2 regions of the Rhizobium sp. ZW T2_16 genome follow, and region 2 is predicted to be linked to the other one. Evidence: riboswitches for the same ligand, from Rfam matches in the RefSeq annotation. Region 2 holds a riboswitch; the other holds the start of a gene.
What was found. A riboswitch is a leader RNA that binds a small molecule or an ion and turns the genes downstream of it on or off. The one in region 2 is predicted to bind cobalamin.
Positions count from the first base shown of each region.

Region 1 (3,397 bases), on a different contig from region 2:
ATCGAGGATGACCAGCCCGATCGTCTCGTCCGCCATCAGCTCGAGTGCCTTCTCCCAGGCCTTGTTCGCGGCCGCGATATCGCGTTTGAGGTCCTGGGTTTCCCAGGTGAACCCCTCGCCCATCGTATGCCAGACGACGCGATCGCCGAACACGGCAAGCGCCGGCTGTTCGCCGGTCGACCATGCGCCCTTGATGAACTGCACGATACCGACACGACGGTTGTTGCCGAGCATGCGTAGCGCAAGCCCGAAGGCCGCCGTCGACTTGCCCTTGCCGGGACCGGTATGGACGATGAGAAGACCCTTTTCCAGGGTCTTCTCGGCGACTTCGGCATCCTGAACCGCCTTGCGGTTCGCCATCTTGGCGCGATGACGCTCCTCGGCGGTTTCATCGATATTTTTCAACGCGCTGCAAGCTCCCTTTCGGTTTTGAGAGACACATGTTCTCCGCTACGAAACGTCTGCCTTAGCACAGCAGCGGCAACACCGAGAACCGCCCAGAAAATCAGATTGGTGGCATAAACGGCATTGACGAAACGGGCGTGCAGTTCGATCGGCACAGCAGTTTCATGGCTTGGCGGGAGCGGCGCACCTGCCAGATGCGGAGCAACCAGAAGTACGATCGCCAGAGCCGACAGCAAGGCGGAACGGGTATAGGCAAGAAGACCGAGGCCGGCAGCGGTGCAGATAGCGGTCGAGACCCACCAGAGCTGACGCGGACCGAGTTCGGCGGCAGGCATGCCCGGAAGTTCCGGTGGCAGGCCGAGACCCGGCGCAAGGCTGACGGTGAGGAAGCCGGCAATGCCGAACATCAAACCACCTCGCCAGCCGCCAAAGCCGCCGAGCGCTTCGGCAAGTGCGATCGCGACGAGCGCAAAACCGATGGCGGCGAGCACATCGGCCGAAGCGGTATAGATGAAACGCTCGAAACCATCGGCAGGCGCCCAGGCTTCTTCGTCATGATGGTGATCTGCGGCAGCTGGTTGGGCCGCACCGATGGCAGGCGCTGCGTCATGCGAATGGCTGTGTCCGGCCTCTTCGCCGCCGGCATTTTCAAAAGTTTCCGCCTGCAGGATCAGCGGCACGGTGGAAAAACTCTGCATCACGGTCATCAGCAGGCCGGACAATAACCCGGCGACCACCGCCGCGAGGACGATGTTACGAAACAACGACATTTTGAAATTCCTCTTAGTGGCAGGGGAAGGCCAGCGAATGGCGCGTATCGTGAGCGGCGTTATGTACGACTTCCAGATGCGAGAAGCCGACGAAACCGACCATGAACAGGCCAAGAAGGGCCGACATGCTAAGAGGAATGATTTTTGATGCGGAAACGCTGGCTGCGGCTGCAGCAGAATTCGTAACCATGGACTTCGTCTTTCTGCCCTCCACCCGAGGGCTGTTACCATTGCCGAATGTCTCTGGCAGGTCTCCTGGCTCGCGGATCGGGCGCCTTCACCCGCCTTCCCAGTTCAATCCGTAAAGGGATTGCTCCAGTGGCTTGACGACCGGATGGCCGTTTTGGGCAAAGGCTTTCCGCTTACAGTTGCGGGGGCAGCCGCGGGTTTGACGAAAGATCGTCGCACCGCATTCCCTTGAGTAACCCTTCCGGGCACCAAAGACAGATCCACTATAGTCAATTCGGTTCTATCGGCAATCGCCTTTGCGACATTGACAGTTTGACCGCGGAACGCTTACTTGAGCGCCACGACGGTCCCTTGCCGGCAACGGCAGGGGCTAAGAGAGAATGCGGTGCGGACCGATAAAACGGTCCAATGCCGCGGCTGCCCCCGCAACTGTGTGCGGCGAGCCATCACGCCAGAGACGCCACTGGAGAGGTCCGGCCATGGACCCTTCTGGGAAGGCAGGCGGATGGTGACGACCCGCGAGCCAGGAGACCTGCCGTTTGAAAATCGTGCTTTTCCGGGCGGGGTGCTCCGGCAAAGGCTTCAATCATCGCTGCAGGATGGCTTGGCTTTCCTGTTCCGCACCCCGACTTGAGTAACCCGGCGGTAGTGCGGCCTGATGACAGATGATGCGCGAAAAGACGAAACCGGAACGACCGTCGGCGGCAATGCCGGCAACGTCGACGTGACGATCTTCGTCTGCACCAATTGCCGCGAGGCGACGGACAGCGAGGCCCGCCCCGGTATCGACCTGATCGAAGCGCTGAAACTGGCAGCTAAGGGCAAGCCGCTTACCGTCAAGCCGGTCACCTGCCTTGCCAATTGCGATAAGAGCCCGAGTGCGGCCTTCAACCACCGTTCCGGCTGGTCCTATGTCTTTGGCCACCTCTCCACCGAAGATGCCGACGACATCGTCACCGGCGCGATGATGCTGGCCGAAGACGAGCGCGGTTTCCTGCCCCTTCGCGGCCGCCCGATGTGCCTTCGTGGAAAAGGCATGACGGCCCGTATCCCACCCTTTCATCACCACGAGGACATGCCTTCATGAGCGAAAACTTCGCCCCTAAGTTCGATAAGGTTCCCTGCACCGTCGTTACCGGCTTTCTCGGCGCCGGCAAGACCACGCTGATCCGCAACCTGATCGAAAAGCTGGACGGCAAGCGGCTGGCGATCATCGTCAACGAATTCGGCGATGTCGGCATCGATGGCGAGGTGCTGAAAGGCTGCGGCATCGAGAGCTGCCCGGACGACAACATCATCGAACTGGCCAATGGCTGCATCTGCTGCACGGTGGCAGACGATTTCGTGCCGGCGATCGACCAGATTCTCGCCCGCGAGCCGCGCGTTGACCATATCCTGATCGAGACTTCCGGTCTTGCCCTGCCGAAGCCGCTCGTACAGGCGTTTCAGTGGCCGGCCGTGAAGGCGCGTGTGACAGTAGATGCCGTGATTGCGGTCGTTGATGGTGTAGCACTGGCCGAAGGCCGTGTTGCCGATGACCACGATGCGCTCGAAGCCCAGCGCCAGACCGATAGCTCGATCGATCATGACGATCCGGTCGAAGAAGTGTTCGAGGACCAGGTCGCCTGTGCCGACATGATCGTGCTGACCAAGACCGACCTTCTCGATCAGGCTTCGCTTGCAGCCGCCAAAGGCCGAGTTCAGGCGCATCTGCCGCGTGCCGTGAGAATCGTACCGGCTGCAAATGGTGCGGTTGATCCCAGCGTTCTGATCGGCCTTGGCCTTGCCGTCGAGGACGATATCGAGAACCGCAAGACCCATCATGACGACGAACTCGACCACGACCACGACGATTTCGACAGTTTCGTTATCGATCTGGCCTCGGTAACCGACCCCGAAGCGCTGGCTGCCCGTATTTCGGCGACCGCGGAAGCGGAAAACGTGCTGCGCATAAAGGGCTTTGTCGACGTCGCGAACAAGCCGATGCGCCTGCAGGTTCAGGCGGTAGGATCGCGCGTGAACCACTATTTCGA
Region 1 is NZ_JBJDRG010000008.1:162,890-166,286, reverse strand. Features, by position in the region: gene cobO (cob(I)yrinic acid a,c-diamide adenosyltransferase) at 1-405, opposite strand, end outside; gene ACI3K0_RS19745 (CbtA family protein) at 402-1,175, opposite strand; gene ACI3K0_RS19740 (CbtB-domain containing protein) at 1,189-1,365, opposite strand; cobalamin riboswitch at 1,403-1,632, opposite strand; cobalamin riboswitch at 1,692-1,919, shown strand; gene ACI3K0_RS19735 (DUF1636 domain-containing protein) at 2,023-2,451, shown strand; gene cobW (cobalamin biosynthesis protein CobW) at 2,448-3,397, shown strand, end outside.
Region 1: another riboswitch for cobalamin. It lies ahead of ACI3K0_RS19735 (DUF1636 domain-containing protein); the one in region 2 lies ahead of ACI3K0_RS08690 (ABC transporter substrate-binding protein).

Region 2 (3,397 bases):
GACCCAGATGGCGCTTCCGGCCATGCGATCGGCAAGGCCGAGCATCAGCAGGATCTCGGTACTGTTCTGGCCGAGGCCCACGGCTTTCTGCGGAGCCTTTTCAATGACGACGTTCGAACCGCAATTATCGATCGTCAGCGGGTATGCGGTCGGGGCGGCGAATGCCGTGGAGGTGAGGGCTCTGAGGGGAAGCGCAACAAGAGCGGCGATCAGGCCGTATTTCATGTCCTGTCCTTTCGGATGACGGATGAGGTGCCGGAAAACACCGCCCGGCCGGATGGCGGGCGGTGCAGGCGGCATGGCTTAGTTCGCAAGTCCGAAGGACTGGATGCCTTTTGCAAGCGTTTCAATGCCGTCGATCGTGCGGATCGTCGGGTTCATCGACTGCGCGTCCATCATCACGAAATGCTTCTTCTTCACCGCATCGAGCTGGCTGACGACCGGGTCGCTTTCGAGGAAGGAAACCTTTACCGCCGGATCATCGGCGGCATAACGGCGGCGATCCATGGTGGCGATGACGATCACGGCGGGATTGGCTTCAGCGATCGTTTCCCAACCGACCAGCGGCCATTCCTCTTCGGTCGTCACGACATTCTTCGCGCCAAGCGTCTTGAGGATATAGGCCGGTGCGCTGTTCTTGCCGGCGATAAAGGCATCGCCCTTGGTTTCCTTGCTGGAGAACCAGAAGACGATCGGCAGGTTCTTCGCTTCCGCGCCTTTGATCGAGGCGACGGCGGCGGCTTCACGGGCCTTCAGGTCCGCGATAAGCGTGTCGCCACGATCCTGGATGTCGAAGATTTCGGCCAATTCAGCGATTTCCCGATAGATCAGGTCCATCGTGAACAGTTCCTTGCGCACGCCATCGCCGCCTTCAAGATTGGTCTTGGCGACACAATCGGCCGGCGAGATATAGGTGTTGACGCCGATATCGGAAAACTGTTCGCGCTTGGCGACGGAGCCCATCGGACCGACATGCCATTCGAATTCTGCGGCGACAAGATCAGGCTCCAGCCCGACGATGGATTCGAAGCTCGGATCGTTGTCGGCAAGCCGTCTGATCTGCGCATTCGCCTCGGCATATTGCGGCAGCACAGGGCCGACCCAGACGGCCGTGCCGGCAACCTTGTCTGCAAGGCCGAGCGAATAGAGAATTTCGGTCATGCCCTGACCGATGGAAACGATTTCGCCGGGTGCCTTGTCGAAGGTCACCTTCTGTCCGCAATTTTCAACCGTCAGCGGATAGCTGGTCGAGGCTGCGAATGCGGTTGCGGGAAGCGCTGCGGTGGAAACCGCAAACAGTGCGGCGATCAAGCCGAGTTTCATGTCCTGTCCTTTCGAAGGAAATGGCTTTGCCGGGATGAAAGGCAGGACGATGCGAGGCCGCTTCTGCGGTCCACATCAAAATGGCGGGCGACGGGGTCGCTTGCGTCATATCATTCTCCCTGCCGGAACACCTCGTCCGGTATTGGTTAGGCCCAAAGCTGACGGCAGGTCTCCTGACTCGCGGCTCGAGCGCCTTGCCGTCTCCTTCCCGGTCAAAAAACCAGTGGATGTGACGAAAGGCTCGCCGCTTACAGTTGCGAGGGCAGTCGCGGGCTCGGTCAAAAAGACCTCACCGCGTTCCCTTTTCATCTGCGAATGCAGAACCGTAGCGTGCCCTTGATAGGAGACACACCGGAGCTTGTCCAGTGAACTTGCGTGATGAGCCGCTTCCAACCCGATGGCTTGACAGCGTCTCGATCACATGATGACGTAATAGTATAACGTAACAAAAGCTGCAATGGACATCTGCGATGAAAAATAGGCTCCCCGTCACCGTGCTCTCCGGCTTCCTTGGCTCCGGCAAGACGACCATGCTCAACCACATTCTCGCCAATCGGCAGGGGATGCGCGTCGCGCTGATCGTCAACGACATGAGCGAGGTGAATATCGACGCAGCCCTCGTGCGCGACGGCGGCGCCAATCTGTCGCGCACCGAGGAACGACTGGTGGAGATGACCAATGGCTGCATCTGCTGCACGCTGCGCGACGATCTCCTGAAGGAAGTGCGTGCGCTCGCAGAGCAGGGGCGGTTCGATTACCTGCTGATCGAATCGACCGGCATCGCCGAACCGCTGCCGGTCGCCGCCACCTTCGATTTTCGGGATGAAAACGGCCAGAGCCTTTCGGACATATCGAAACTGGACACGATGGTGACCGTCGTCGATGCCGCCAATCTTCTGAAAGACTACGGTTCCGGTGACTTCCTTGCCGATCGTGGCGAAACGGCAGGTGAGGGCGATAATCGCACGATCGTCGATCTTCTGGTCGAGCAGATAGAATTCGCCGATGTGGTGGTGCTGAACAAGATCGGCACCGCGACGCCGGACGAACGCGACGCCGCGCGAAAAATCATCGTGGCGCTCAATCCCGATGCCAGGTTGATCGAGACGGATTTCGGCAAGGTGGACCTCAGGGATGTTCTGGGCACAGGCCGTTTCGATATCGACAAGGCGGAACAGCACCCGCTTTGGTTCAAGGAACTGCACGGGTTCAAGGACCATGTGCCGGAGACGGAGGAATACGGCATCCGCTCCTTCGTCTACCGCGCCAGAAGGCCGTTCGACCCGGCGAGGTTCCAGCGCTTCATCGACAGGTCATGGCCGGGTGTCGTCCGTGCCAAGGGCTTCTTCTGGCTGGCGACACGTCCGCATTTCGTCGGCGAAATCAGCCAGGCCGGTGCTCTGGTCCGCACCGGCCGGACGGGACTGTGGTGGTCTGCCGTTCCGAAGGAACGCTGGCCGCAGACGCCTGAGTTTGCTCGGATGATGAAACCCTATCTCGATCCCGTCTGGGGTGACCGGCGACAGGAGGTCGTCTTTATCGGTGCCGACCCTATGAATGAACAGAAGATCAGAACCGAGCTGGATAGCTGTCTCATTGAGGCTCCGGCATTCACTCCGGAACTCTGGACGCACCTTGCCGATCCCTTCGCAAGCTGGGAACGCAAGGCCTCGTGAACTGAGGCTGTGTTGATCGCCGTGGCCGACGCGCCTTAAAGCGCGTTGGCCAATGCAACGAATTCCTCGACGGAAAGCGTCTCTGCGCGGCGCTGGGGATCGATACCGACCTTGTTGAGCAGCGTTTCGCCGCCGACCGGCTTCAGGCTCTGGCGCAGCATTTTGCGGCGCTGGCCGAAGGCGGCGTGGGTGATGCGTTCCAGCTTGTTGGCATCGCAGGGCAGGGGCTTGGCCTTCGGTGTCAGATGCACAACGGTCGACGTCACCTTCGGCGGTGGTGAGAAGGCCTGCGGCGGCACGTCGAACACCATATGTGCATCCGTCCGCCAGCCGCAGATCACGCCGAGCCGGCCGTAGTGATCGTCTTCCTCGTCCGCAACGATGCGCAGGCCGACTTC
Region 2 is NZ_JBJDRG010000002.1:633,262-636,658, forward strand. Features, by position in the region: gene ACI3K0_RS08685 (ABC transporter substrate-binding protein) at 1-225, opposite strand, end outside; gene ACI3K0_RS08690 (ABC transporter substrate-binding protein) at 304-1,323, opposite strand; cobalamin riboswitch at 1,469-1,666, opposite strand; gene zigA (zinc metallochaperone GTPase ZigA) at 1,794-2,999, shown strand; gene rsmA (16S rRNA (adenine(1518)-N(6)/adenine(1519)-N(6))-dimethyltransferase RsmA) at 3,035-3,397, opposite strand, start outside.